4 regions of the Paenibacillus wuxiensis genome follow, and region 3 is predicted to be linked to each of the others. Evidence: riboswitches for the same ligand, from Rfam matches in the RefSeq annotation. Region 3 holds a riboswitch; each other region holds the start of a gene.
What was found. Region 3 has a riboswitch for cyclic di-GMP ahead of ABN764_RS09930 (4'-phosphopantetheinyl transferase family protein). Riboswitches for the same ligand answer to the same signal wherever they lie in the genome.
Positions count from the first base shown of each region.

Region 1 (7,772 bases), on a different contig from region 3:
AACGATGTAGAAATGCATGGTGGTATTACTGCGGGCACGAAAAAGAACATTGATCAAGTAATCTTCCGTAAATCTGATGGAGCTGTGAATTTCAACAAGAAAGAAATTACTTGGACGTTGAAAATAAATTCTGATAATTATACGATGCACCAGATTAAGATAGAGGATATTTTCAATAAAGATGTATTGACCTTTGTAGAAGATCGATTTGAGATTAAGGAAGTAAGTACGGGGAATGTTCTAGTTAAGGGGAAGGATTACTCCGTAAAAGAAACAAGTACTGGTACTGGGTTTCAAATTACTATTAATAAGCTTACTACGGAGCATGAAATCACGTATGTAACGAGGTTTGATCCGAATAAATTCAAAAAAGAAGAGATAAATACTGCTAGATTACTGGATTGGACGGAAAAAGATTCGAAAATTGTTTATATCGAGGGCAAAGGTTCAGCCACGCCCGATACTTACACCGTCGATAACGGAGACAAAAAAGGAGACTATGATCCAGAGAGAAAAATAATTACTTGGACAATTGATATTAACTACAATCTCAATAAGATCAATGAGGCAGTCGTTCGGGATTTTTACTCAGCAGGTCAAGATTTTGTGGCAGGTTCCTTGAAAGTCAATGAATTAGAGCTAAATGGTGAGAAAAATGGAGTTAAATTAGGGCCGGAATTCAAACAGTTTGATTTTACAGAGTTAAATGAAATTGGGAAAAAAGGTCTCGAAGTTGCCTTTACGAAAAATCCTATCCATTCTGCTTATCGCATTACGTACGAGACAAGTTTGAAGGGGAAATCCGTTGGAGAAATCTACACTAATGATGCAGCCTTATATGAGAAAAGTTCTCCTAACCAATCTTTGTTCAAGAAATCCGCTGAGGTTCGTCCTAAGCTGGGTGGAGAATTCGTGCATAAAAAAGGCGAGCAAGGTAAAGGAGTCAACTCCGATATCGCATTGTGGGAGGTATATATTAATCGCAGCCAATCTTACATCGGGAAAGGTGCTGTTCTAACAGATACCTTATCTGCCGGTCATAAGTTGGTTGAGACATCTATTCGGCTTTATAAGCTCAATCCTGTGACGATGGGGAAAGAAAAGCTTGTTGAACCATTGGATCGTGTTGCAGATCTTAAGATCAGTGGTCAAACCTTTACGCTTACGTTTAAGGATGATCTGGAAACAGCATATCAATTGGAGTATCAGTCTTACATTGATGCAGAAAATGGGGAAACAATCTCTAACGATGTGTCCTTGAACGGCTACGTTGTGGATCAGGGCCAAGACAAAGTGAAGATTCAAGTTCGCCTTTCCGGAGCGGGAGGCGGGGCTTATCCGTCAGGTCGCGGCGATTTAATTATTAGTAAAGTAGATTCTAGTAATGCAAACATTAAGCTTGAAGGTGTCGAATTCGAACTATACGATCAATCAGGGACAATCCTATTAGATAAAGTTGTTACCGATAAGAATGGTAAAGCAACTTTTACGAATAAGGGATTTAGAAAGTATATGCTTAAAGAAGTTAACCCGCCGAATGGCTATATACTCCAGGGCGATGGATGGAGTTCGATCACATTTACTCAAAAGGGACAAATAGAAGTCATCAAAAACACGAAAGGCGTATGGGAATTCGAGTTGACCAAGGTCGATGCGGATTATCCATCCAAGGGGCTGCAGGGTGCCATCTTCAAGCTTCAATTAAAGGATGAACATGACGTGTATCAGGATGTTCCTGGTAGAACGGATGAGCAGACGGATAAAAACGGGAAGCTTAGGCTGAAAGAACTCCAACCCGGAGGCAAATACCAACTTATTGAGGTAAGGGCTCCTGAGGGATATAAGTTGGATTCAAATCCAAAGCCAATACAATTTGAGATTAAAAAGGATCAGACAACATTAGCAACACGTACGGTTGAGAACACACCACTTCCTGGCTCCATTACTGTAACTAAGAAAGATGAAGCTGGCGGTGCGTTGCTCTCTGGTGCGGAATTTGTCCTTAAAGATGCGAAAGGAAATATCATTGCTACGAAGCAAACTGTTGCAGATGGTATCCTGAACTTCGAAAATTTAAAGAGCGGCACCTACTATTTAGTAGAAAAGACAGCGCCAGAAGGGTATGTGCTCAATACTCAGCCGATTACAGTTGAAGTCAAGAACGGAACGGACACACCGGTTACCGTCTTGAACAAACTGGTTCCAGGATCGGTGAAAGTCATTAAAGTGGCGGCAGGCACGAATACAACACTCCCTGGTGCAGAATTCCGTATCCTTGACGCACATAAGCAGCCAGCCAAGGATCAAACAGGCAAAGAATTGACACAGTTGGTAACGGATGAACATGGTCAATTAATCATTACAAATCTGAATCCAGGCCAATACTTCGCGCAAGAAACGAAGGCACCGGTAGGGTATGTGTTGAACGGTGATTTATTCGAATTCACAGTAAGCAAGAAGGCAGTAGCTGAAGTGAAGGTACCGAATACACGTGAGCCTGAAGCGCCTAAGACCGGAACTGCTAAGTTGGTTAAAGTTGATGCAGCCAACGAAGAAAGGAAATTGCCAGGTGCGGAGTTCCGTTTGCTGGATGCGAATAAGCAGCCAGTCAAGGATCAAGCAGGCGCGGAATTGCCGTTGCTAATCACGAATGAGCATGGCGAAATCACGATTCCGAACCTGTATCCGGGCAAGTATTATGCAGAAGAAACGAAGGCGCCAGTCGGATATGTGTTGAACACGGAATTAATCGAGTTTGATGTGAATGCCGGCAAGGAAGCAGTAATCATGGTACGTAACACACTTGATTTGCCGCCAACGGGTTCAGTGAGGCTTATTAAGATTGCTTATGAGAATAAAGAGAAAAAGCTGTCTGGTGCCAAGTTCCGCCTTCTGGATACGGAGAAGCATCCGGTTAAAGATGAGTCAGGAGCAGAGCTTCCGATCTTAACGACGGATACAAACGGAGAAGCATCCCTTCCAGCCTTGAAGCCGGGGAAATACTTCTTCGAGGAAACAGAGGCTCCAAGCGGTTATATTCGCAACACTACATTGAATGGGTTCGAAATTACGAGAGGGCAGTTGACTGTCGTTACGGTCGAGAATGTTCGTTATACCGATGGAGGGGGAGGGGGCAAGACGGATCCTTACGAACCGTGGGAGCCAAGCAAGCCAGGCGACAAGACACCTCCTAAGACAGATCCGAACATTCCAACGATCCCTGGGCAGATCGTCGATCCTACAGATCCAAAGACGCCAACAACGCCTGGAACGACGACTGACCCTGATCAGCCTACGGTACCTGGTGAGACGACAGATCCCGATACAGGAAATACGACGGAGCCGGATGGAAGCATGGGCAATCCAGACGGTGACAAGGATGATGAAGGAAATCCTGATGCTGCAGATCTAGGAGGCAAGACGGATTCGAAGAAGCCGAATCCTAAGCCGGGCAGCAAGCTGCCGCAAACTGGTGAAGAAGCGCCTGTATCGCCAATCGTCGGTATGATTCTCATTACTGCCGCAGCACTCATGTGGATTGCTCGGAAGCGATTATTTGTAAGACGTTGATATGATGACCCGCCAAGGAGAGTTCCTTGGCGGTTAGTCTACTATTCTGTCCACATACAGAAGATTACAATCGTTCAGGAGTGTACAAGCAGTTCTGTTGCATGTTACCATAGACATATAACTGTTACATTTGGATAATGGCAAACCCTCGCGAAAGCAGGGGACGCAAAGCCACGGGTCTAATGCATTTACACAATGCGATGACAGCCGGGTTGCCCTAATTGCGACAATACGAGCGTCTATTTAAGTGCGCCGCCATTAGGGTGGCGCTTTTTTTGTATATACAAGAAGCGCCCCTGGTGTTCATCTCATTCGAGCGGATAACGTCAAAGAATGGGAGATGGTAAGGATGCGGACACGTTGTACGGAAACGACTGACAACAACGCAAACTGGCAAGTAGAAGAAAAACAATCATTGGTAGGCAGCAAGCGAAGAATTGCAATAGGGCTTAGTGCTGCATTGCTGTTCGGCATGTTCATGCCACAGCCAACCCTCTATGCAGCGGATGAAACAAGCGGAAGCGGAGTTGCTGCATCGGAATTGATGAATGTGCCACAGGCGGCAGGAGTCAAGATTCAGGGCATTTCGCTCGGAATGAGTGAGAAGCAGCTCTTCGAGCGACTGGGACAACCAGCACGCAAAGACGTAAGCGAGTACGGGTTCGATTGGTACATTTATAACAAGGACTATAAGCAATATGTGCAGGTCGGTGTGCTCAACAAGAAAGTTGTAGCTCTATACTCGAATGCTAAAGATGATTATGGAAGCATTGGATTTGGTTCGACGAAGCAGGAAGTCACAGCAGCCTACGGGTCTTCTATCAGCCGAATTAAGAAAGGGAATACCATCTACAATTACAAGGATAACGGCGGAGCATACAGTATGCACAAGGTGGGCGACGCTTATGCGACGGTGTTCTATGATTTGAATCAGCGCGGCACGGTAACAGCTGTCCAATTTATTGCTGAAGCTGTGGAATTGTCGTTCAAGGGCTACTTCGGAACGCCTAGCGAGCAATTGCGGACAAGCTTCGAACATCAAATATTCGATTTAACGAACGCAGTTCGCGTACGCAATGGCAAGAAGCCGCTGCAATGGAACGATAAAATCGCAGGAACAGCACGCAAGCATAGTGGTGATATGGGAGAAAGAAGCTTCTTCGATCATAATAATCCGGATGGCAAGTCGCCGTTCGATCGAATAAAGGCAGACGGAATCGTATATAAGTCCGCAGGAGAGAATATTGCCGCCGGCCAGACGAGTGCCATCTTCGTTCATGAGAACTGGATGAACTCGGAAGGGCATCGTGCTAACATTTTAGGAGATTATTCGCGAATGGGTGTGGGCGTATTTTTCGGAGGTAAATCGAAAGTCTACTACACGGAAAACTTCTATACACCACGAAGCTAGCAGGCCGTGGTATCGATGTGACAGAAGGGGATGTCCATGTCCCAAGTCATTTTCGAGACTTGGAGAACCCCCAAATAGGTAAGAACATGCATGAAAAAAGGCGCCTTCAACCCCACAGAGACAGTGGTGTTGAAGGCGCCTTTGATTGTTGCGGCGTTACGGAGTCTTCTCCATGACAGCCTTCACAATAAGCCGGTGTGTGGCTGTGTCGATTGGATCACAGGTGATGAGTGTCAACTCCCGATCCGTTGGATTCTGATCGAGAACGGACAGATCTTCTGGGGTAACGACGGATTTCGATTGCACCGTATACGTGTAGGTCTGATCTGATGTTTCTAATTGAACTTTATCGCCTTTTTTCAACTCGTCGAGTCTGTTGAAGTGTCTGCCGAATGTCAGACTGCGATGGCTCGCCAATACAAAGTTGCCGATCTCGCCCGGCATTCGGCCGGGGACAACGATTCCACTTCCAGCCTTGAGAGAAGCAGGTGTGGCTCCTTCTACCATAGGTTCTCGCAGATCGATTTTGTCGATCGATATTGCCCCATATACAAGGAGACCGTCAATGGATTTAGGCTCCTGTTTTTTTGGTGTGGTTGAATCGGTTTGTGTCTTGGAGGTTACTTGAATGCTGTCTTGCGGCAAGTTGTCCCACTCAGTAAGAAGCCGAAGCTCTCTTTGTTGTTCGTTGTATTGATTCCACTTCGGATATAGGATAAGAGCTAACCCAGCAAAGAGAAACAATAGAGCCGTGACACCGAGCAATCTGGACAGGATTTGATTCTTCTTCGTAATAAGAGGCACCCCCTTAACGCACTATGTCTGTGCCTCTATTGTACCGTATGCAGCAATATGTTTTCCATAACCCACCATGATGGTAGGTGCGGTTTCGTGTGGAATCGGATAGCAAGCCAGCGAACCCCCACGAACCCCCAAACTCAATTGCAGTAAGAAATTGCTTGAAGGTGACGTTAGTAGTTTAAGGTGACAAAGATCATTCCTTAGGGGAAGCCTGCTGAAGGATTGCTTTATGCATCCAAATGGCAGCTTGTGAACCTTCCGCCATCGCAATCGTAACCTGTTCCGAATGCACACACACATCTCCTGCCGCCCATACGTTGGGAACATTGGTCATTTTCGTACGTGGATCCACCATAATGTGTTTATTTTCATGCCGCTCTATCCCAAGCTGCTCTGCGAGGGAGGACTTCACCTCATTGCCTCCGAAGGCAACAAATCCACGCTCTCCATCAATGATCCTTCCATCGGAAAGTCTCACGCCACTGAAGATACCTTCTCCCTTACATACTACTTCTTCAATCTGTGCTTCAATTACTTCAATTTGCTGTGCGTCCAATTGGTGCATTTGATCAGCAGAGAGGGGCTTCTGCTCGTGATTCACATAGACGATGTCGCGAGTCCAATACAATAGCATCAGTGCCATATCAGCTCCGGTAGGGCCAGAACCAAGCACAATGGTTCGTCGATCGGTCACTTCATAGCCATCGCAATCAGGGCATACATACACCGTAAGGCCTAGGCAGGGCATGAGATTGGGCAAGGATGGAAGCCGATCCATGATTCCAGTGGCGAGCAGGAGTGTACTTGCTGTGAAGAGGCCGTTCTCTGTTGTCGTCACGGTGAAGCCATGCTCGCCATTAGGAGCGAGACTCGTCACGGTATCTTCAAGCAGATGTATGCCTAACGATGAGGCCTGCCGTTTACCCAAAAGACGAAGCTGAGTACCGGACACTCCCTCAGGCCATCCGAGCACATTATGGTAGGAACGGCATATCGTAGATCTGCCGTAACCACTATCGATCACCAGCACGCGGTGTCGGTATCTCCCCAGCTGAATGGCAGCTTGCAGCCCGGCAATGCCGCCACCAATAATAATGCTCTCATAGCACATAAGCAGACACTCCTACCGTTTCTGAATGATTATTTCATGAAATAATGCCTGGCATGCCAAGGAAGAGATCTTATCTTATTTTCCCTGCTGCCTCGTTAAATTCTCCTGAGCAAGGCGAATCATCTCCCGCACCATCGTGCCGCCAATTCGTCCGCCAACGCGGCCTGCATCTTCCGTTGACAACTGTCCATTGTAACCTTCTTGCAACGGCACACCCAGTTCCTTAGCTACCTCATATTTGACATCATTCGGCCGGTTCGGATCTACTGCAAATCCTTCGCGGCGCATGACCTCGGCTTTAAAAGCATTGACGCTGTTCTCGGCACCTGTAACAAGCAGCTTTCGACGACTTCTTCGGGACATAATGGTGTTCCTCCTGTGTCTTCAAAATAGATACTCTCCATACATTCCCCCTCCCAATCGAAATTATGTAAGAAATGAAGAGGAGTAGGAAAATACTATGGAGAATTAATCCAGTGAGTAAGTGTCTGTTTGGGTAAGCACACCATTCGAGAGGAGCTTGCAAATGGATTCGGAATATCAAGATGTACAAGTGAAGGAAGCAGAGTTGACTGTGGAGCAGCAGAGGACGAACACATCCGATGTGGTCTGGCATTCGCCGCTTGAAGCACCGTTTGCCATTGCTGGATTCCACTGGCTGTCTATGGAGGGAAGATATCGGCGACTCCCCATCTCGCCCGAACATAAGATTCCAGAGGGGGTCGAATGGCTGGCGAATCATACAGCAGGCGGTCAGATCCGCTTCGTGACGGACTCTTCGAAGCTGTTCCTGCGGGTGAAGTTATCTGGCCCACACGACATGTATCATATGTCGGCGACGGGGCAGTGCGGCTTCGATTGCTATGTGGAAGCGGATGG
Region 1 covers NZ_JBEFZI010000005.1:114,374-122,145, forward strand. Annotated here, with positions in the region: gene ABN764_RS12215 (SpaA isopeptide-forming pilin-related protein) at 1-3,570, shown strand, start outside; cyclic di-GMP riboswitch class I at 3,700-3,790, shown strand; gene ABN764_RS12220 (CAP domain-containing protein) at 3,920-4,981, shown strand; gene ABN764_RS12225 (class D sortase) at 5,138-5,785, opposite strand; gene ABN764_RS12230 (NAD(P)/FAD-dependent oxidoreductase) at 5,976-6,893, opposite strand; gene ABN764_RS12235 (alpha/beta-type small acid-soluble spore protein) at 6,969-7,256, opposite strand; gene ABN764_RS12240 (SGNH/GDSL hydrolase family protein) at 7,420-7,772, shown strand, end outside.
Region 1: linked by a shared signal. The riboswitch ahead of ABN764_RS12220 (CAP domain-containing protein) and the one ahead of ABN764_RS09930 (4'-phosphopantetheinyl transferase family protein) in region 3 are both predicted to bind cyclic di-GMP.

Region 2 (7,772 bases), on a different contig from region 3:
GATCCAGACCAATATCAAGCAGCCCTAAGCCTGCTGCGATCTGTTCCAGTTTCACTTCAATCTCATAAAATCCCGAATGCTCCAGTCGATGCTGAAGCTCCCCATACTTGGCAAGCCATAACTCCAGATTGTCAGCATCTTCGGCCATCTTGTGTGCCAGCTCCATCAAATTCTGTTCCATGGCATAGAGGTGACCAAATGCCCCGCGCAAATAATCGAGCACGGTCATCCCAGGCTGCAGATCAATATGCTGCTGCAAATAACCTACCTTCACATGAGGCAGCCACTCCACCTTCCCTGCATCCGGCAATAGCTCACCGGACAGGATACGCAGCAATGTTGATTTGCCCGCTCCGTTGCTGCCTACAATTCCGGCATGCTCCCCCGGAAGCAAGCGAAAGCTAATATCGAGAAATACTCGCTTATCTCCATAAAAATGGGTTACTTCTTCTACAGATAACATACTCATCTCATTCTCTCCTTTGCATGTGCGTAAATGATGCTCAACGCCAAGCGAGAGAACAGCTTCATAAAGAAAGTATTTGCTTGTGTGTATGCAAAAAAGGGCAAGGCGAACGAATCGCCTTGCCCTATACAAATAGCCCATAATAGGTAGTTCAATTTATCCTTAGTGCTGCAGACTAATACGAACAGACCGTGTCTGTTGGTTCCGCTTGGTTCTGCACCCAAAGTTCATGAACGCGTACTTGTATATGAAAAAAGGAATCGGTTCTTTATCCACTGTTCTTCGATTGGCATTAAGCTAAAAATGGGCAGACTTCTCCCGTCTTAAGCCAATTTCCGTTGAAGAACAGTTGACAATACCGCCATCCCCTTTCTAATCCTCATCATCATAAAATGGTATTACGAGGAAAATCATACACGATCATAGCTCGTCCTGTCAAGAATATGCAAAAACCGCCGCATTCAAAAGATGCGGCGGAATCAACCAGTAGAAAAATAACTTCTTATTGAGCGCTTTTTATAATATGCTGTGGCACTTTAATCTGAGGAACCACATTGTGTCTAGTGTATGTTGAGTTACTTACAAAATGCTCCTCAATTTTTCGTCCGGACTCTTCTCCTGACTTGGTATATTCTAAAGCGGTACTCATAAGAAAATAATTATCCTTATTGATCCGATATTTAATGACTATGTTTTTCATATCGAGCATGATTTGTTTATTACCCTTTTGCTCCGACTTTTCCTGTTCTAATTTATCCTCTTCCTTGCTTGGTAACTCCGACCACAAAAAATGTTCCGCTTCCTTAGCCTTTTCATTTTCCAAACTCACTGTCACAATATAATCATTGCCTTCAGAATTAATGACCACTTCATTTACATACATCTTGATCTTTCTAAAGAGCTCGCTCAAATCCATATCTTTCCGTATTTGAGTTGGATTCATCGAACCATCCGGCAACTTTCTCCATTCACCGTCATATTGGAGGAAATATGATCCTTCATTCGTTTCGTACTTTTTTAACGTTAGGTTTACTTCATCAGACTTTATCGAATTTTCGAAATATACACCTATCGGTTCCTTCGTATAGTCAAATCTTATATTTGTTATCTTAGACTCTTCTATATTATGGTCTACTGTGAGTGTTTGTGTTTGAACGAAATCTACAGAGAAGCTCTTTAAACTTTTCTGCGCTTCAATTGCTTTTTGTAATAATTCATCAATTGTCGGCATCGTGTTACCGCATGCCGTTAACCCTAGTAATGATAAGAATGCTAGTAGTATGGTTATCCGTTTTTTCAAAATAACAGCCCCCTAAAATAATCTGCTTTACCTATGTTAGCCAATTTATAAAGAAGGGAACAGTAAGTTAAAACCTATTACTTCAATAAAATAGAAGCATTTAGACATCATCGATACATCTAATGGATACAGAAAGACTGTCGACAGTCTTGTTCTTTAACAGAACACCTCAGTTTGTATTCTCTATTAATTTGGTATGATATGGACAAATAACAGTGCACAAGTATTGGATATATTGCGAAAAATGTGTTGCAAAGGACGTCTTGCCCAAACCTCCATGTTCTCCTTCGACGAGCTTGTACCTAAGGATCTTTTGGTTCGCAAAATCGAATACGGCGCTATCGACGTTAGCTTCATCTATGACCTGTTCTTCGCCACAATTCTTAACATAAAATGTTGCGAACTGTTGATAGATTTTCACCTTGGTTCTTCTATATATTTAACGTATATGGAGATGAAAAATATGATTGGTATGAATATTCGTGTGTTGCGTAAAAAGCATAAATTCAGTCAGGAGCAATTAGCGGAGAAGGTAAACGTATCACGACAGACCGTAGCAAAGTGGGAAAATGGGGAGGCCTTGCCCGATATTTTTAAATGCAAGATACTCGCTGAACTTTTTCAAGTAACCCTGGATCAATTATCCCGTGATATGAGTGAAGAAGCGGCGAATCAGCTCGCCCCCAAGGGGAAGCAGTTCTTTGGTGTTGTGAAGGTAGGTGATCGGGGACAGATTGTCATTCCCAAACAGGCACGCGAAATGTATCAGATACAAGCTGGTGATAAGCTGATTGTCTTGGGGGAAGATGCGACAAAAGGGATTGCTCTCTTAAGAAGTAATCATTTCATGGAATTTGTAGAGATGATCCAAAAAGCGGAGCGAGAGGTAGATGAATCAGAATGAGCAAAATTGTATTTTTTTCGATACCCGCACATGGTCATACCAATCCAACCATTCCGGTGGTTGCCGAGTTAGTCAATAGAGGCCATCAAGTTTGGTACTATTCCTTTCTAGAATTTCAGGGAAAAATAGAAGGTGCTGGTGCTGCATTCATTGCTTGTGATGAGTTCTTGCCCCAGCTTTCACAAAAGGAATTGGATCGCAAGGTTGGCAAAGATTTTACAGCATTAATTGAGATGGTTGCCGATACTACCATCGCTTTGGATGAGAAGGTATGTCAGGAATTAAGGGAAATTCAGCCGGATTGTATTGTATCTGACTCTATATGCTTTTGGGGAAAATTATTTGCTAAAAAACTAGAAATTCCATATGTTTGTTCGACTACTACCTTTGCTTTTAATCAGTACACCGCGAAACTGATGAAGCGTGGTTGCATCGATGTATGGAGGATGATCGTGGGTTGGCCCCGAATGAACAGAAAAATTCAGTTGTTAAAGAATCATGGTTATGAAATAGGGAACGTTGTATCGATTGTTCAAAATAATAATGAAACAGACACCATTGTCTATACCTCGAAAGAATTCCAGCCGATGGCGGATACGTTTTCTGAGCGATATGCTTTTGTCGGACCATCCATCAGACAGTCTCCGTCGATACAGATTAATAAAAAAGATAGAAAACTAATCTACATTTCACTTGGGACGATACTGAATCAAAATCAAGATTTTTACCAAAAAGTTATTCAGGCATTTGCAGATACGGACTATGATGTTGTGATGTCAGTTGGTGAAAAAACGGAGATTGCTTCTCTTGGCAACATACCAAGAAATTTTACAGTGAATAACGTCGTGGATCAAATATCGGTATTGCAAACAGCCGATGTATTTATTACCCATTGCGGTATGAATAGTGTGAATGAAAGCCTTTATTTTGGAGTTCCAATGGTTTTATTTCCGCAACATAGCGAACAAGGATTAGTGGCTGATCGGGTTGCTCAACTGGGTGCAGGTTTACAGTTGAAAGGAAAGAAGCCAAAATATTTGGCAGCAGCGGTATCTGAGGTGTTGACGAATCGGACATATCAGGAAAATGCGCAAAAACTGTCAGAAACTTTTCAGAATGCTGGTGGTGCAGTAGAAGCGGCCAATGTGATTTTAACTAAATTCGAGCGAAGTCTTAATGGTATCTGATAATTTCGTATTGAACTATAGACAAAAAACATAAAGAACTCCCGCGGTATAGATATCACGGGAGTTTGTCTTCAATCTAACTGAATCCAATGGAAATAGCCTTAGAAATATGGTCTCGACTGTTAGATGAAAATAAAGTTGTAGACTGGGAGAGCCAATGAAAAAGACAATTGCCGAGCGATAACTCGTACATCACATATGTATTCCCGGAGCAAGCAGATACATAAATATCGAACTGGGTTGATAGACCTGGTACTTGATGAATTTTGCGTACCTATAGGCACAGTTGTATACAAGCTGTTCATTTACATGTTACTATAGACATTTAATCTGTAACATTTGGATAATGGCAAACCCTAGCGAAAGCAGGGGACGCAAAGCCACGGGTCTAATGTATTTCACAATGCGATGACAGCCGGGTTGCCCTAATTGCGACATTACGTGCGTCTTTTTTTATTGCGCTGCCATTAGGGTGGCGCTTTTTTTGTGCTATTGTAAAGCGTCCCCGGTGTTCATCTCATTTGATCGCAGAATGTAAAAGAATAGGAGATGAAATGATGCGGCCATGTTGTACAGCAACCAACAACGCAATGTACCAAGAACAGCATAAACACATTAAAGCAAGAAGAATACGGCATATGACGATTACAGCTAGCGCTGCGCTGTTAGCCGGGATGCTTATCTATCAGCCGACCCTTTATGCAGCGGATAAGCCGGTCGGTAGTAAGATTACTGTCACGAAAACGAACAATGCTCCGCAGGCAGGGGCAAACCAAATGCAAGGTATCACCATAGGAATGAGCGAGGATCAACTATTCCAAAAAATCGGACTGCCGGTTCGCAAGGATCTAAGTGAATATGGCTTCGAGTGGTATATTTACAATCAGGATTATAAACATTACTTACAAGTTGGTGTTCAGGATCACAAGGTCGTTGCACTCTATACGAATGCGAATGATTCTTATGGAAGCATTGGATTCGGTTCAACCAAGCAGGAGGTAGAGGCAGCCTTCGGATCTTCCCTCAGTCAAATTAGGAAAGGCAATACGATTTACAATATGGACAACAGCGGACAATATAGCCTGTACAAGGTCGGCGGTATGTATGCAACCGTGTTCTATGATCTCCATCAAGGGAATACGGTGACGGCTGTCCAATTTATTGCCCAGGATGTGGAACTGGCGTTCAAGGGGTACTTTGGCACGCCTAGCAAGCGATTGCAGACAAGCTTTGAGCAACAAATCCTCGATTTGGCTAATGCTGTGCGTGTCCGCGAGGGCATGAAGCCATTGAAGTGGAATGAAAAGGCTGCGGGAACTGCTCGCAAGCATAGCGACGATATGGGGCTGAGAAGCTTCTTCGATCATAACAATCCAGACGGCAAATCCCCGTTCGATCGGCTGAAGGCGGACGGAATCGTATACCAAAAGGCAGGGGAAAACATTGCTGCTGGACAGTCGAGTGCCATCTTCGTTCACGAGAACTGGATGAACTCGAAAGGACATCGTTCGAATATTTTGGGAGACTTTTCTCATCTAGGGGTGGGTGTGTACTTCGGGGGGAATTCAAATGTATATTACACACAGAACTTCGTCACGCAGAATTCCGTCGACGATAAAAAGCCCGATCCCGATGTTGTATCTCCTAGCCTCAGCAAATCTAAGGTTCTGACAGGAGATCCATTCGATGTAAAGGTCGAATATTCTGTGTCGAAAGCAGTATATTCAGCTTCATTCAGTCTTACTTATGACAGCCGCTTGACTCTCTTAGATATAAAGCCAAGCGTTACGATGGCTACCTATCAAAAGTTGAACTATCCAGATGTCCCACTTATCACGACAAAGAACATAACCGATTTACCTAATGGCCAGAAGCAATTGGATTACTCCGTAAATCTCAACGGAGGCGCTTATGAAGGAGACGGCGACATAGCAACCATCGCTTTCTTGAGCGACCAAGAAGGGAAATATACCTTCAATCTTGTAAATGCGAATCTGTTCAACGCAAACAATGAACGGATCCGAATCGGTTACATTCACTCGTCTACCGTTGATGTCATCAAGCCGTCTGTTCCGAATCCGAAGCCAGAGTTGCCTATTTCGTCTTCCTCATCTGAAGGCTCTAGAGGTTCTAGTAGTTCTACACCTTCGACTTCTGTGGGAACAATTCCAGCCGGTAAGACGATGAAGGCAGGATTATTGGCAGAGACGATGAAGGAGCATGCAGTGAATGCGGAGTTCAAGATAAATGCGAATACCGTAAAAAAACAGCTGCAGGACAAAAATGCCAAGCAGGTTCAACCCGATATTAGCGATGTAAGCATGAAGGATTACAATGAAGTCTCCTTCACGCTGGACAAATCGGCCGCCAAACTGCTGCAGGAATCAGGCAAGGATTTGCTTCTGTCTACAGCCGAATTCGATATTACCATTCCGAACAAGTCTATTGTGGAACTCATCGGAACGAGCGGACTCGAGCTTGTGGTGTCTCTTGCAGAGCATAAGGACAAAGGATTTAGCAAGCATCATGGCGAGACGACCTTTACGTCTCCGATGATCACGATCCGTGGGCCGCAAGAAGCAAAGAATATCCTGTTGGAAATCTCCTTGAAGCTGATGGAAGCTACAAAGGATATTCGTAAGGCAGGCGTGTACGCAGAAGCTCAAGGCGTAACAACAAATGCTTGGAGCTATAAACTGGCCGGAATGAAGGCAGCTGATAAGAAGCATATATCCTTCCAGGTCACGCAGTTCGGCACCTACACGATTGCAGAGCATGCAAGATCCTTCAATGATCTTACTGCACATTGGGCAAAGGATGAAATTGAAGTCATTGCAGCTCACGGACTGTTGTGCGGCAAAGACAGCATACACACATTCAAGCCGAACGACGTTATTACCCAAGCGGAGTTCGCCACCTTGCTTGATCGCTTGACGAATAACGGAAAGACTTGGGAACAGCGGATTGCAGAGCCTGGGGCACGTAAACCGATTACTCGCGAAAAAATGGTAGTGATGCTTACGCGGGCATTGAAAATTGATCTGTCCCATTCAAGCGCTTCGCTTGGATTTAAGGATGAAGCACTCATCTCACAGGATGCAAAGACAGCCGTTGTGTACGCAGTGAGCAAAGGACTTATCAAAGGAACCACCGATAACAAACTTGATCCGGCGGGAACGCTCACTCGAGCGCAGGCGGCACTCGTTTTGTACCGCGTGATACACGAGCAATAAGATATTCATCATGACACAAAAAGCAGAGATCCTAGATTAACACATAGGATCTCTGCTTCTTTTTTTCCTTTTACGGGGTGTATATTTTCTCAGTCTATCACTTTATTTTCTTTCTTCATCGACAATCGAGATCGTATCCTATTGAGCGTTGTCGATTACGTCCATCGGCACTTTGATTTCGGCCACTTCGTTATGCTTCGTAATCGTGCTCGTCACCTTCATGCTGATCGAAATCTTCTGTCCGTTCTCTTCCCCTTCGAGCACAAGTGTAAAGCCGCTCTTCGTCGGGAAGTAGGTTTCCTTATTCACGCCATATGTCATGGTAAGCGTCTTAACATTCATCTTGCCAAGCGCTTCCGCAGCTTCTTCACCAGATGACTCGGACAACAGCGTCTTCGCCAACTCCTTGCCTTTATCGCCAGACATATCCGTAGTCATGATGTATTCGTTACCTTCCACGGTAATCTTCGAATCTTTCTCTAACGGCTTGAATTTATCGAGATTTTGCGTCAAACTCATTTGGCTTTTAATGTTCATTTCCCACTGGCTCTTCAACTCATCCGGAACTTTCGCCCATTCGCCATTGACCTGAGAGTATGCTCCTTCTTTGGTGAAGTATTGTTTAATCGTTTGGTTCGTTTGGTCTGACACAATTGACGTATCTTGATAGAAACCAAGCGGT
Region 2 covers NZ_JBEFZI010000008.1:95,137-102,908, forward strand. Annotated here, with positions in the region: gene ABN764_RS19260 (ABC-F family ATP-binding cassette domain-containing protein) at 1-469, opposite strand, end outside; gene ABN764_RS19265 (DUF6612 family protein) at 969-1,766, opposite strand; gene ABN764_RS19270 (helix-turn-helix transcriptional regulator) at 2,230-2,670, shown strand; gene ABN764_RS19275 (macrolide family glycosyltransferase) at 2,667-3,857, shown strand; cyclic di-GMP riboswitch class I at 4,196-4,285, shown strand; gene ABN764_RS19280 (CAP-associated domain-containing protein) at 4,496-7,090, shown strand; gene ABN764_RS19285 (DUF6612 family protein) at 7,229-7,772, opposite strand, start outside.
Region 2: linked by a shared signal. The riboswitch ahead of ABN764_RS19280 (CAP-associated domain-containing protein) and the one ahead of ABN764_RS09930 (4'-phosphopantetheinyl transferase family protein) in region 3 are both predicted to bind cyclic di-GMP.

Region 3 (7,772 bases):
CTTCACATAATTCGTGCGCTTTACTAGGCGAATGACATTACGATGAGTAACCATGACGCCCTTAGGTCTTCCTGTCGAACCGGACGTGTAAATGATATATATAAGATCTTCTGGCTGATTCACAGATACCAGATTATCGCTAGATTCATCAGCAAGGCTCGGGTCATCCATATGAACCTGCTCGATGGTATTCGGCAAATCTATATCTGACGATCTGCTAGTCAGTACCAGCTTCGTACGACTGTCTTCTAGGACATATTGAATGCGATCCTGAGGGTGATCGGGATCAAGTGGAACATAAGCTCCTCCCGCCTTGAGAATCGCTAAGATACCGACAACCATCTCTGCACTGCGCTCTGCCATAATACCAACAGACTGTTCCCGATCGATGCCAAGCTTCCGCAGCCTGCGCGCCAATTGATTCGCACGAGCATTCAACTCGCAATAGGTCAACTCGCGATCATCTTCGATGACAGCTACTCGATCCGGATGCAGCTTAGCTTGTTCCTCGAACAGCGCCTGAACCGTGAATGTATGAGGATATTCAGCTCGAGTCTGATTCATCCCCTCAATTAACTGGCGTTTGTCCTGTTCTGTCAGCATTTCCAGCTCGCCAATACGCTTCTGAGGATGCTTCACAGCTTCATCCAGCAGCTGCAAGAAGTACTCCCCCAGCTTCTCTACCGTCGATAACTGGAACTGATTTTCCTTGTAATACATTGTGAACATTGGTAATGCGCCCGTTCCAGCAGCATGCTGAATGCAGCCGTGCAGGTCACATACCTGCTCTCCCTCTGGAAGCACGGGCCGAACATCTTCTCCGTACCAGCAATACGTTGCCACATCACTGTCAGAAGCTATTTCAGAGCAAGTCAGGTTACGTCCTTCTGCGCAAGCCGACAAGCTGTTATGAATGCTCATAATTCCTTGCAAGGTTACGTCATCCTGACTGACTACTGTATGGTTGCCATTGCCGTGTCCCGCTTGAACGGCATGAAGAGTTACTTGCTGCGAGTTGTAGAACCGGGACAACAGCGTTGCCCACGCACTGAACATGACGGATTCCAACTTGACCGAATGCTCGGCCGAATGCTTCTTCAGAAGACGCATTGTCTCCTCAGGCAGTTCGATAGAATGTACGTCATAGCCTGCCAATCGTTCTACTGTCAATTCCATGAAAGCCAATTCTCGTCCTCTCCTTTATACGATCCAACCCATTTCGTAAACCTATGAGTCAACTGCTCCCATGTGATGTACTCTATTTGCTTGGCAAATTCCATATGCTGTGCGCACACAGTCATACTATAGCCTGTTACAGGAACGACATATTGCTTTACATAATTATGATCAACATTCCATAATTGATTATCCTGTATAGGTACAGCTGTCTCCTGCACAATCTCGAATGTGCTAGGAGGCAGGCTGAGACCTGTTCCTAATGCCTTCAGAACACTTTCCTTAGCCGTCCATATGTAAAAAAACAATTCCTGCCGCGCACGACTGTCGTTCGTATTTGCAAGCAATTCCAACTCACGCGGCGAGCATATCAGCCTAGCCACGTCCATGTTCCATTCTCCTGCTTGCTCTATATCAATCCCGATTGGCGCTTCATCCAATGCCACTGCTATGAACGCACCGGCGTGAGAGATGTTGAAAAATACTGGATCACCCTCCACATATGGCTTGCCGAAGGGATGAGTGTGAATAACAAGTTCGTTATTCGAACATTTCAAGGTTCGACATAGCAGCATGCGGGCCAATATGTCAGCCGCAACCGTGCAATAAAGATCTTCACGGTTCCGAAGTCTATCTAACCTTTTGTATTTTTCAGGTGTAACGAACGGGATAAATCGATCCATCAATGAATCTATGTCTTCGTAGGAAGTACACTCGTCCCATTTTAGCAACACAATTTCCATCATTTACCCCAGCTTCTGTGCGCAAAAAAAAGGCCATTCTGCATAGCCTTGTCACCGAATAACCGTTGTGTAGTTACCGCAACATTAATGGCAACCCGGCCGCCGTAATCCGTGAAGATGTTAGGCCCGCGGCTTTGCGTCCTCATCTTTCGAAGAGTTTGCCTTTCAATCCTGATGTTGTTCTTCTTGATGTATCCATTGCGTGTTGCAGATCGATTATCAGGCAAGAATGTCATAGCAATGTTACGCACTAGTTCTTGTGACATGTATCGCGTGAATAGGTCTAAAGTACATATTACATATCAGCATGTTGGACGGTCGCATCCCCTATCCAACTCAAGACCCATATTTTATATCGGTTGCTCGAATGAAAAGATTAATACTTTTTCATAACACTTTTCAATTTTTCGACACGAAAAATCATTTTTTGTCATTTTATAGTCATTTTCAAGGTTGTTTCACCCTATTTCCGACAAAAACATCCCTATCCTCTCCATCCTTGCTCCCATAGATTCGTGCAATCCCCTCCAACTGCTCGACACATTTGTCGATTTTCCTATAGAGCCACTACTGCTTAGCCCCCCCTCTCCCCTACCAATTACCTAATAGACAGCACTGAAGTCATTTCTTACTCATTACACAACTCTCTTGTACTCTTGGTGATACATAAAAAGCCTCGGAAATCATTCCGAGGCTCTTATTGAATGCCATCTATCTATCTTCTCTATTTCACATCATGGGGATTAATATCCGTCACCAACTGTCATTTCATTGGATGCGGTGGACAGTGCATTCACTGTTGCATTGCGCCCATCCGCTACGGACATAACGAATACTTTATAGGCAACGCCGCTGCGAATTGGATTTCCATATGCATCATTATCTGACAGCGAGAACATTCTAGATTCTTCGCCAATTACGCTTACTCCTCTTAAACGATTCGCCTGATCCAGGTTGAAGGAGTTCGCTGAGCTAGAAGGAACGACCATCAATGCATAATAGGCAATCCCGCTGTCGTTGCTTGGCTTCGAGAAGGAGGCCTTGAAGTTATTCCCCCCTTCTCTTGTCAAAAACACATTCGTAGGTGCCTGCACGAATTGATCTACCAAGGCAAATTCACCAGAAGGCGAAGACAAGGCATTTGAGGAGCCGCTTCTATTGTCAGCTACCGTAAGCACAAATACCCGGTAAGCAACACCTTTTTGAATGTCGTTGCCTTGAACATCCCGCAAGCCGCTTGTTAGCGATTGTCTTACATAGCCACTCTGATTCCCAACCCGAATGTAGCTGGATGATCTCACCTGTCCCGCACTATATGCGTCGAATGCATAGGACTGATCTGCGCGGACAACCATAATACGGTATTCATTTACGTACGAATTACTGGATGGTGCATTAAAGCCTACTTCAATGTCGCTGGCATTACCGTTTTTGCCAATAATCTTCGCTTCTACATTCGTCACGACATCAACCGAGGCATTGCCTTTAAGCGTCACCTCTGGAGATGGAGCAGACAACGCATTGTTCGCTTGACTATTGGAGCTTACAGACAGAACAAATACCCGGTAGCTGTTGCCGTTGCGAATCGGTGCTCCATCTACATCTCTTGCATCCGCATCGAATACATACGACAAGCTGCTGCCACTCCGATACACGACAGATGAGTTCCAATTGTTAACTCGATTGGCCTCTGTTAGATTAAAACGGCTTGCATTGGAAGACTTCACAACCATGACGCGATAATGGTTCACGTTCGATTCATCTGCAGCACGGTTGAATGTTACACTCAGGTTCCGTCCATCATTGTAGTTTCCACCCAAACTGCTTGCCGATACGTTCGTTGCAGGGTACACCGTCGAATTGTTAGACAACGTAATCGTATCTGAGGAGCTGGACAGGGAATTCACATAACTACCGCGTCCAACAGAAAGCACATATACTTGGTAGCTGGTTCCGTTACGGATTAGGTCCCCATCTACGTCTCTCGCAGTAGAGCTCAGCTTGAGGCTAACGTCTCTGCCATTCGGGTTCATCGACGTATAATTGTAGCTGGATACGTTGTTCGCTTCGGATATATCAAAGCGGTACGATCTGCTCGTCTTCACAACCATTATTCGATACTGGCTAATATTCGATTCGTCCGATGCCCGGTTGAAGGTAACCATCATGTCTCGACCGTCATTATAATCGCCAACATCGCTTGCTCTTACATTTGAAGCACTGTAAACCGTTGAGTTATTCGAAATATTAATGCTGTCGGACGCGCTCGACAATGCATTGTAATCGGAATTGCTATTGGATACCGACATGACGAACAGGCGGTACGTCTCCCCTCTGCGGATTAGTGAGCCATTCACATCACGCATATTAGATGGCAATGTTGAAGTAATGCTATAGCCATTCTTCGAGACATCATAATAATTGCTAGATGAAACCCGGTTTGCTTCGTTCAAATCAAAGCGATAAGCATCCGAATATTTCACTGCAAAAATCCGGTAGTAGCTTACGCGCGATTCATCGGAAGAGCGATTAAAGATGATCTGAATATCGCGTCCATCTCCATAATTACCCACTTGGCTGACCTTCGTAATCACTGGAACACCAGCTGATTGTCCAAGCGTGATCGAAGATGAGCTGGAGGATAGCTTATTAGCATACGAGCTCGTATTGCTGACAGCTACGACAAATACGGTATAAGGTACGCCATTGCGAATTAAGTCACCCGCTGTATCTCTAGTTGTCGAACTCAAGGTTGTCGTCAACGTCGAGTTGCTGGACTTCGGTACGGTCGTATAATTATTGCTGGATACGCGGTCTGCTTCATAAGCATCGAAACGAGATGCATCCTTCGTTTTGACGACCATAATCCGATAATTTTGAATTGGGCTGTCGTTAGAAGGACGGGAGAAGCTGACCTGCATATCACGGCCGTCGTTATAATTCGCCACATTGCGCACTTGCACATTCGTTGCCGCTGCAACCGCGTTGTCGCCTAACGTAAAGGTTGAAGATGGGTTCGAGAGCACCTGTTGGTTGCTCGTTCTGCCCACTGACAATACATAAGCTTCATACTTCACATTCGTACGGATGTAGTCTCCATCTACGTCACGTGCTCGGGAATCCAATCTGACTACAGGATCGTCACCGCTCTTGTTCACTACGGTATAATTGTTGGAAGATACCGAACGAGCCTTGTTCAAATTAAAGGAGTTCGACGCTTTAACAATCATGACGCGATATTGATCAAGGTTATTTTCATACTGTTCCTTGGAGAAGCTGACACGAATATCGCTTGCATCTCCGGATTGGCCTGAGATCTGTGTTGTCACATAATTGACGCCTCTAAGATCGCCGGAGTAGTCGGGCTCATCTGGATATGTCGGACGATCCGGATATGTTGGTGTGTTGCCTGAAGTCACACGCACGACTTTTGCATTATTATCATAGTTAATTGTTGCGCCCAACGATTCACTAACGAAGCGTACCGGAACCATCGTTCTGCCCTGCATTGTATTGGCTGGAACATCCATATAGACAGTTTTGCCATTGACCGTTGCCGCTGAGGAGCCTAGTTTCAGAATTACTGAGGTGCTCCCTTTGTAAGCTGATACCTTCTTCGTTTTGTAATCGTAGCTAACACTGGCGCCAAGCGACTGGAAAATAACTGCCATCGGCAACAACACACGACCCTGCGTGTATACCGGTGGCTGATCGGTACTAATTTTGCTTCCGTTCACATATACGGTGTAAGTTGCAGGCGCTGCTTGCACAGCTGTGGGCGTTACCACCGTAAAGCCGAGTGCCGCAGCAACAAAACCTGATACTAGTTTCTTCACTTTTTCATCCTCCTAAGTTGCATTCATATCCAAGTATAAAATTACCACCTTCAACTTAGATGCATCAAATGAGGAAAATGTTTCATACTCCTTTATAAAATTTATTGGATTGTGACAAAATTGTGTCAGATCATCATTTACCGATTCCACATCAATGAAAAAAGCCGTTGGAACAACGGCTAATTATGGCCTTCTTTCCAACGGCTTCATTACTTTGCTCAATCATGTGTATTCCTTCGGATCATTTATCCATTCCTTGCTATAATCAGCCAATCGCTGCAGCTCGCCAACTAATAAGCCTGCATGATACCCGCCGCACACCGCATGATGCAGCTGCAAGGATACGGGCAGCAGGACTCGACCCGTTTGCCCGAAATACTGGCCAAATGTGATGATCGGCAAATACGTTCCCTCATTGAACACATTCAAATTGAATGTACATCAAGATATAGATCAGTCCAACTGCTGCGAGCTGCGCGTCATCGCCACACTAGAATCCCTAACAATGAGACGAGGCTCAAACTGCACTCGTTCATATACACCGCGCTTCTGTTCGATGATCCGATTAAGCAGCAGTTCGGTCGCTACTCTGGCAACCTCTGCTCCCATGATCGACACAGAGCTAAGCCGCGGCGTCGTAATTGTTCCCCACAAAATATTATCAATGCCAACAATCGCAATGTCTTCGGGCACGCGGATCCCCAATTCCTTGAATCGGTTCAGCAGTCCCATCGCAATCATGTCATTGCCCGCATAGATCGCATCCGGCATTTTCGTTAGACCTGCGAAATAATCGGCTGCCTTCAATCCCGTTTGCATCGAGAAATCATCTCCGAGATAGACCAGAGAGCTGTCTACTTGCGGGAGGGCATCCTCGTAGGCAAAGAAACGCTCCTCAATGATATGCTTCGGCGCACCTGCGTACGCAATCCGCGTGCGGCCTATGTTCATGAAATGCTCCATGACAAGTTTGCCCTCTTGCGTAGATAGACTGACGATATCCGCCTTCACATCGTCACCGAGCTTCTTCCCATAATTAATAACGGAGATCGGAATGCTCGATTTATTAATCAAGTCAGGCAGCGTTGCAGGGTAAGCTAGCGGCAGGACAATCAGACCGTCTACATGAAGCTTCTTCACTTCCCTAAGTATTTCTAGCTCTGCTCGTGCATTCCCTAATGTATTGATCTGCACGACACGGTAGTCGTAATTTTTGGCCGCCTGCTCGACGGAATAGGCAATCTCCGGAACGAAGGCATTCCGAATATCGGGAACGGCTAGCGCAATTTGCTTCGTCTGCCGTACCTTAAGGCTGCGCGCGAAGGAGTTCGGTACGAAGCCCAGCTCTTCAATCGCCTGCATCACCTTGGCCTTCGTCTTCGGACTAATGCCATCTGCGTCATTGATTGCACGCGATACGGTGGCCAATCCGACCCCTGCACGCTGTGCAACGTCCTCGATTGTGACTTTTCTCTGAACCAATGATACATCTTCCTCTCGTTACAAGTGGAATTGCTTCCACCATTCCAACCAAGCCTTATTTCTGTATCATACCATCTGCATTCATATTATTCACCTGATCTTCCTACAATAGAAGACTGTGATTGACATCACGCTAATAGTGTGACATATTTAATATCGGAAACGTTTCCGAAAATATTTTCCCGTTTCCATTTCATACAGTATTTCATTTCTATACTTCTGGGGAGATGAGCACATGAAAGCATTAAGATGGCATGGCGTCAAAGATTTGCGCGTGGAGAACATTGCAGAACCAGCAGTCGGTAAAGGCAAAGTAAAAATTAAAGTTGAATGCTGCGGTATCTGCGGCAGTGACTTGCATGAATATACGGCAGGACCGATCTTCATTTCAGACAGCACTCCCCATCCTTTAACTGGAGAGAAAGCTCCAATCGTTATGGGACATGAATTCTCAGGACAGATCGTCGAGGTCGGAGAAGGTGTAACCAAATTCCAGAAGGGTGATCGCGTTGTTGTAGAGCCGATCTTCGCATGC
Region 3 covers NZ_JBEFZI010000004.1:191,438-199,209, reverse strand. Annotated here, with positions in the region: gene ABN764_RS09935 (non-ribosomal peptide synthetase) at 1-1,176, opposite strand, end outside; gene ABN764_RS09930 (4'-phosphopantetheinyl transferase family protein) at 1,167-1,922, opposite strand; cyclic di-GMP riboswitch class I at 2,006-2,092, opposite strand; gene ABN764_RS09925 (stalk domain-containing protein) at 2,663-5,755, opposite strand; gene ABN764_RS09920 (CatA-like O-acetyltransferase) at 5,978-6,184, opposite strand; gene ABN764_RS09915 (LacI family DNA-binding transcriptional regulator) at 6,209-7,237, opposite strand; gene ABN764_RS09910 (2,3-butanediol dehydrogenase) at 7,473-7,772, shown strand, end outside.

Region 4 (7,772 bases), on a different contig from region 3:
CTTTTGCGATAGGAAGCTTGGTGTCTTGGTCAATGTAGTGGATGGTTACTTTTTGTGGATTCGCGATGTAGAAGAATTTGTACGTGTCGTTTTTATCTGTGAATGTGTAAAGCTCTCTTTCTACCTCAGGCGTATAGCCAGGGATCTTCTTGGCTTCCAACCCAAGCTTCGTGCCGGTAGGTCTGTTAAAAGTATCAGAATCTGCAAGTGGTTTGTTGGTGTCTTTACTCAAATACTCGACAATCAATGTCTGCTTGCTCGGCGTATAGAAGAATGTGTATACATTGTCATTGGCCTTAAATGTGTAGCTGTCTTCCGTCTTGTCAGCTGTAAAGCCTGGAATGCTTAGAGCCTTCAACGTAATCGTCTGGCCAGTGACACCTTGTTCAGATGTTGGGGCAGCGATTTCTCTGTTTGTAAGACTGCTGACATGTTTGATGATTACTTTTTGAGCGTTCGCTTTGTAGAAGAAGGTAACCACATTATCCGCAGTTTTTACAGTATAGGTTACTTCCGTCTTCTCAGGCGTGTAGCCCGGGATGTCGATAGCTTTCAACGTAACAGACTCGCCAATTTTACCTGAATGTGAAGTGTCATCGTTAGTGATGGACTTGCCGGTATCCTTATCGACGAACTTGATGGTAATAGGGAGATCCGCCTTTTTGTAGAAGAAGGTAACCACGTTATCGGCTGCTTTGACAGTATAGGTTACTTCCGCCTTCTCAGGCGTGTAGCCCGGGATGTCGATAGCTTTCAACGTAACAGACTCGCCAATCTTACCTGAATGAGAAGTATCATCGTTAGCGATGGATTTGCCCGTATCCTTATCGACGAACTTGATGGTGATAGGGAGATCCGCCTTTTTGTAGAAGAAGGTAACCACGTTATCGGCTGCTTTGACAGTATAGGTTATTTCCGCCTTCTCAGGCGTGTAGCCCGGGATGTCGATAGCTTTCAACGTAACAGACTCGCCAATCTTACCAGAGCGAGAAGTGTCGTCGTTAGCGATGGACTTGCCGGTATCCTTATCTACATACTTAATCGTTAGCTTTTGTGGAGCTAGCATATATCCGAACCATACTGTTTTGTTAGGTTCCTGCAGTGTTAACGTTTCTTCTGTAGGGTCGGTGCCCTTTTTCAACACATAGTTATCAAGCTTCGGAGCAGGAACCTTGTACTTCGGCCCTATATCCAGCGCATCCTTCCCATTGACAGTGAAAGACTCGCTGTACAACTGCTCTGCAAGATCCACACGTTCGACAACCTTGCCGTCTGCGTTAATAGGCTCGCCTTGTTCATTAACCTTGTAGCCTTTCACAAGAATGGAGCCTTTGCCGAAGCTGACTTGTGGCACTTCAAAATCTTTTGTTGTACGTTGTCTATTCACATCTGTGTATTCCATGGTGGTACGTCCGTTTGTCGGGTAATTGACATCGGCACTCGGATTTTTAGAAGAGTCCATTTTGATGGTATATGTCAGGGTTGCCGGACTTCCCTCTACAATGTTGCCAACGTCCCATACAAACGTTTCCGAAGCTGCATCCCATTTCACCGTGCCTTGAGATGCTGTATAGTCTTGCTTTTCAACAGGTTCATTACCCTTGAAATTAAGGTTAAACATTTCACCCATCGGATCCTTGACTACAGCATTTTCAGCCGCGTAGGAAATTTTCCCTGCCAGTTCAGAGAAAACCTTCTCCAGCTCCGCGCTGTCAGATGGGTAATAGTTGTTTGCTGAAGCGCTGTTCTTTAATACATATACAGCGTTAGCATCATTGCCGACCTCAAGCCCAATCGAATAAATGGTGATTCCTGCATCCTTGGATGCTTTGGCTTGAGATATCGTAGGAATTCCATTGTCCTTAACCGTATAGTTATCTACCTTGTATCGATCCCCCAACAAGCCAGAGGATAATTCATAGCTGCTGCCGGATCCGATAGTCTTGGTGTAGTCAAAGTTGGACAGTACAAAGTTATACTTGTTGTTGGGCCATGAATAAGGAGCGGCCTTTTTTGCAGGAGAACTGAACGTTGGCGCACCGTCGCTAAGCAGCACAATAAATTTATTTTTAGCTGAACTCTTTGTAGTTAGTAACTGATGTGCTGTGTTGAGAGCGCCTTGTATGTTTGTCCCTCCGGAAGCCGAGATGCCCTTAATTTTGTTCAGGAGCTGCTGTTTATCATTCTGGCCAAGGAATCCAGATGATGTATCCTCTGCGCTGGTGCTAAACGTGACAAGAGCAATTCTTGTTTTGACGTTGGACAAAAGCAGTGTATTTGCAAATTTCTCCGCAGCTTTTTTGGCATTGTCTAACCGTTTGTAGCTTTTCATACTGTCTGACTTGTCTAAGACAAGTACAACATCGGTGTCACCGGCTTCAACGTTCTTCCCTTCGGCGGTCAGAGTAATCTGCCACTCTCCTGGCGTCCCGGTTGGCTTCGCTGTCTTGCTTAATTTCACAGCACCTGGCTCTGGCCAAATTGGATCACGTGCGGCTGCATCTGCACTTTGCAGTGTGTGAGGAATAAACCCGAAGAACACGGCAAATACGCACAGCCATGTTACGGCCAACTTTACTCTACGTTTCATTCAATTCGCCACCTCATTTTTTCATTTTATTCCTCCCCTACCGAAGTGAGTCCATGCCTCCTCATTCTTATTTATATAGCTCAACGGACAGTTAATTCCGCCAGAACTTCACATAAATAAAAAAAGTCCAGCTGCAAGTAACAGAATTGTTAGTTGCAGCCGGACTATCATAGGTCGTAGAACCGTTAGACTCCGAAGCTTTGCGGCCTAATCTTTCGATTAGTGTGCCCTATGTGATTGATCAATCATAACACCTCTTATCCAAGCGAAGATGACTGTAATCATAGGCATAGGGAACTATCAAGCTCAATATAGGTTACGAGGAACAATTTGTCAATGATAAGAAAATACTAGTTTGTATACATACTACAAGTATTAACCTACTAGAGTTGATCCATACCTGATAATCCATCTATATGCCTCCAACTTAATAACTATTCATCGCTATCAGAAGGAAATAACGGATTGAAACGCTCCAATGCCCGTACGATAATGAGTAGAGCAGATAATCTAGCAATTGGCTTCAGGAATACCAAGGTGTGTCGAGTGAGACTGAATGAAGAGCAAATAGAGCTTAAGATTTTTGTAAGGATTGAGTAAGGAATTAGAGAGGAATGCCTCATACAATAAAGTCATCGGGAAGCACGCATTGAGCGGGAGGAGATACTGGCATGACGTATTTATTACGTACACATCATTTGACGAAGACGTTCCTAGACAAAGAGGTTGTCTCGAATGTGAATATGAACATCCGTCAAGGAGAGATATATGGATTTTTGGGTCCGAATGGGGCCGGTAAGACAACAATTATGAAAATGATTACGAACTTAATTAAGCCTACAATGGGTCAAATTGAAGTATTCGGGGAAGCGCTAGCCCCTAAGTCGTATCATCTGCTGGCTCGGATGGGGACAATTATCGAATACCCTGTATTTTATGACAAGCTGTCGGCACGAGAGAATATGGAGCTGCACTGCGAGTACATGGGATATCACAACATGAAGGCCATAGATGAGGCATTGGAGCTGGTGAAGCTCAACCATGTGGGTGATAAAGCAGTTAAAGATTTCTCGCTTGGAATGAAACAGCGGCTAGGGATCGCCAGAGCGATCGCAACGAAGCCGGAGCTGCTTCTGTTGGATGAACCTATTAATGGGCTGGATCCGATAGGGATTAAGGAGATACGCGATTTGCTTCTCATGCTGAGCAGACAATATGGTACAACGATATTGATATCAAGTCATCTGCTGGGTGAAATTGAGCTTGTTGCAGATACGATTGGTGTCATTAATAAGGGTCGATTAATTGCAGAAGTGTCTATGGATGAGGTTCGTATGAAAAATAGCGAATATATTGAGATTGTGACGAATGATTGCACGCGAGCTGCGTTCCTGCTCGAAGATAAACTAGGCATACACAATCTACGAGTCATGGATGAGCGCATAATTCGAGTATATGATCCGAATATCCAGCAGGGAGTGCTGACGAAGGAACTGGTCGTGAACGATATTTTAATAGAATCGATCCATAAGAAAAACAGCTCTTTAGAGGAATACTTCTTATCTTTGTTGGATGGAGGCGATCATGTTGCGTAATTTGATAGCTTTGGAGCTTCGGAAGCATCACATAGGAGGGTATATTCGAAACGCAATTATTGCAAATATTATCGCGATTGCCATCTTATTCTTAATGTTATACAGTCCTAACATGATGGAAGAAGTTGTTTTCGCGGATTACACTGCCCTTTTTGTGGGTGTGGATTCATTTGTACGAATGATCTTTATCGTCTTTGCAGCAGTATTGATATCTCGGTTCATTATTGATGAATATAAATCAAAGACAATAAACATCCTATTTATGTATCCAATAAGTCGGAAAAAGATCCTCCTCAGCAAGTTGGCCATTATCGCCATTTTCACATTTAGCAATATTATTGTGTCTGAAATTGTGCTCAACGCGATCTTGTTGACAGCAAATGCAATTGTACCCATTATACAAGAGCCCCTGACTTTGTCGATAATTGGGGGAGGGGCATTGAAGTTGATCATGAATGCAATGGCTGCAAGCATTATGAGCCTCATTCCGCTATATTTCGGCATGAGAAAATATTCGACACCGACGACGATCATGTCTTCCTTGCTCATTGTTTCCATCGTGTGCTCGAATAATGGGGGAGTCTCGCTGAATTCAATCATTATCGTTCCGATCATCTTGGCGCTGATCGGTGCATTCGTAATGTACATGACAATAAAGAAGGTTGAGCACGTAGATGTGGTCAATTAGTTGAATACGCTGACGTTGTCTGAGCCTGAGAAGACTTGGACAACGGGAAATTAAAACAAATTAAAAAACAGGAATTGCTATTTGGGTAACCTTGTGGTAAGATGACTATATTCAAATTTGACCTGATTCACATATTGCAGAGGGTTATTTTGAAGCTAGAATAACCTTGTCCAATATGTGAATTTTATTTATTTATGTAAATAAGAGGTCATGTAAATTTTAGGAGGTATTTGTTCATGCAAACAGGTACAGTTAAATGGTTCAACGCAGAAAAAGGTTTCGGTTTCATCGAAGTTGAAGGCGGCAACGATGTATTCGTACACTTCTCCGCAATCACTGGCGACGGCTTCAAAACGTTGGACGAAGGCCAACGCGTTGAGTTCAACGTAGTTGAAGGCAACCGTGGACCACAAGCTGAGAACGTTGTAAAGCTGTAAGACACGAAATTACAATGCCCCAGACCTAAGGTTTGGGGCATTTATTAATTTATGCGGCAGAGATGCCGTATGAATAGCAAAGAGCCGCCCTCAGGGGCGGCTCTTTGTGTTTCCGCTTCGTTTTAGTTCTGTTCGCAGCCACGCCATTTATTTGTCGATCTTTTTTGTTGTGGAAGGCAGTATAGTGGGGATGAAGTATGTTATGCTATTGTTCGAAGCGAGCTTATGGCAGCTTCCATCTCGTATGACAATGGCAATCATATTGAGCAATTTTTGGACAGATAAATATAGAGGCTGGTGGATACGTACAACATGGAACTATCCGAGATAACTTCTTATTTTACAGAAGAGCATTTGAAGGCGTTGTTGGAGCAATTCCGTTCCTTCGGGCCGCTGCCGGGCATATTACTGACGTTCATGAAGTCCTTTATCCCGCCGCTGCCTACCCTCGTTATTGTAGGTGTGAATGCTGCAGTATATGGGTTGTGGCTCGGATTTCTCTATTCATGGATTGGAATTGTGAGCGGCTGCATGCTGACGTTCCTCATTGTGCGCAAGGCAGCAGGCCACCCGTTGCTCGCCCGCTGGGCTGAGAAGCCGAAGGTGAAGAAGAGCATGCTGTGGGTGCGTCATAATGCATTCAGTTATGTCTTCTTGCTTAGTATTTTCCCAGTAGGTCCCTTCGTTCTTATTAATATGGTCGCGGCTGTTGCGCGCATGCGAATCCGCTCCTTCTTCATTGCGATTCTCTTTGGCAAGGCGCTCATGGTATTCTCCGTATCCTATATTGGTCACGATATACAACGATTTATTGATCATCCACTGCAACTTATTTTTGTCGTCCTATTTATAGGCCTGTCTCTGTTGATTAGCAAAAAAATTGAAGCACGCTTCACACGGCATACTTCTGATGAAGAAGGGCATATAGACGCTGCCTTAGAACAGCATAAGCAGTCAGTGTAAAAACGGCGATTAGGGTCTCGGCTGGAGGTAGAATGATTGCGCCCTTCCGTCTAGTCAACGTCGCAGCTGCATGTGAATGATGATCCCCGGATAACTCCGGGGATTTTTATTTGCGACCATCTACAGTTGGCGTGAACCGTAGAGCCTGTATTATGTCATGAAGTGAAGGTGCCTTTTGCTTTGTTTACAATTTCCGTAATACGTGACTCGTGCTGCTCCAGCTTCTTTTTGGACTGATCGATTTGACGAATTAGGGAGACGAGGGATGTTAGCGACTGAAGTGAACTTTTGGCGTCTCCCTTCTTAATTGCTTGATTGAGCGATGACCATAGTGGCGTAGTGCGTTTCTGTAACTCACTAACCGTGCTTCGTTCTGATTTCATTTGGGCATTCACGGTATTGATGCCTGCCAGAATATCACGTACGCGTTTTACGAATTTTGATTTGCCCTCACGTGCCTTCTTTACTGCTTCTACCTTTGTTTTAATGTCCATTCTTGCTAATTGCACTGCGGCCTTCACAATATCGCGCTGCTTGCGCAGCATTTCTTTTTTGTCGTCTTTTTTGGAGCCCATGCGGGATAGCTGATCGTTCAGGAGCTGGTATGAAGCGAATAGCGGTTCGTAGCGCTGTCTTGTTTGCTTTAGAGAGGCGTCGAGCTTATTAATCTTGTCGGTATCCCAGTGTTGAAGCTTACTGCGTACATTGGTCAGGTTTTCTTTGTTCTTTGCTTGCATCCGCTTCAGAGTGCTGTCTCGCTGCAGGCTCTGATTTTGCAAGGAAATGAGCTCACTATACATGGAGTCTATGGAGCTGGATTGAGTTGGGGTAGCGGATTCAGCTATCTTCGTCAATGCGTTCTTCGCTGTGGGGGATAATTCCTTGTTTGCTGCATGCGATACAGCGGATAGCAATGGCTGTAGAAGTAACACGGCGAGCAGTACTGCTGAGACTTGCCAACCTCTCTGTTTCATTTGTAAACCTCCTCTTGGTCGTTAACTTCAGGACAACAAAAAAACCCGCAAGAAGGGCATGATTGCCCATTCCTACGGGTGCTTCCGTCGCAAGAAATTACGATATATTATTTACATGTAAAATATAACCAAACAAATAGAGTCTTGTCAAGGTAGTCTGGATATCTGATTGGACAGAGTAGAGGCATCAACAGATGCATGTTGCAAAAATGTAAGTAAATAAGGGCGGATTGTCATATTAATCAATAGGTACTGTGAATGGCTCGCTGTATACTGGATACTATAGAAAACAGTGAATGTATGAAGAACTTCAAGTTACCCTACCCTTAGGAGGAATGAAATGATGATCGTAACGACAACACCATCGATTCAAGGCAGAGAAATTGTAGAATATATAGATATTGTAACGGGAGAGACAATCATGGGAGCCAACGTCGTACGGGACTTCCTTGCCTCTGTGCGTGATGTAGTAGGCGGTCGCTCTGGTGCATATGAGAGCAAATTGAAGGAAGCGCGTGTCATTGC
Region 4 covers NZ_JBEFZI010000005.1:159,274-167,045, forward strand. Annotated here, with positions in the region: gene ABN764_RS12385 (MucBP domain-containing protein) at 1-2,590, opposite strand, end outside; cyclic di-GMP riboswitch class I at 2,742-2,829, opposite strand; gene ABN764_RS12390 (ABC transporter ATP-binding protein) at 3,262-4,185, shown strand; gene ABN764_RS12395 (ABC transporter permease) at 4,175-4,873, shown strand; gene ABN764_RS12400 (cold-shock protein) at 5,110-5,310, shown strand; gene ABN764_RS12405 (TVP38/TMEM64 family protein) at 5,623-6,273, shown strand; gene ABN764_RS12410 (hypothetical protein) at 6,429-7,247, opposite strand; gene ABN764_RS12415 (YbjQ family protein) at 7,591-7,772, shown strand, end outside.
Region 4: linked by a shared signal. The riboswitch ahead of ABN764_RS12385 (MucBP domain-containing protein) and the one ahead of ABN764_RS09930 (4'-phosphopantetheinyl transferase family protein) in region 3 are both predicted to bind cyclic di-GMP.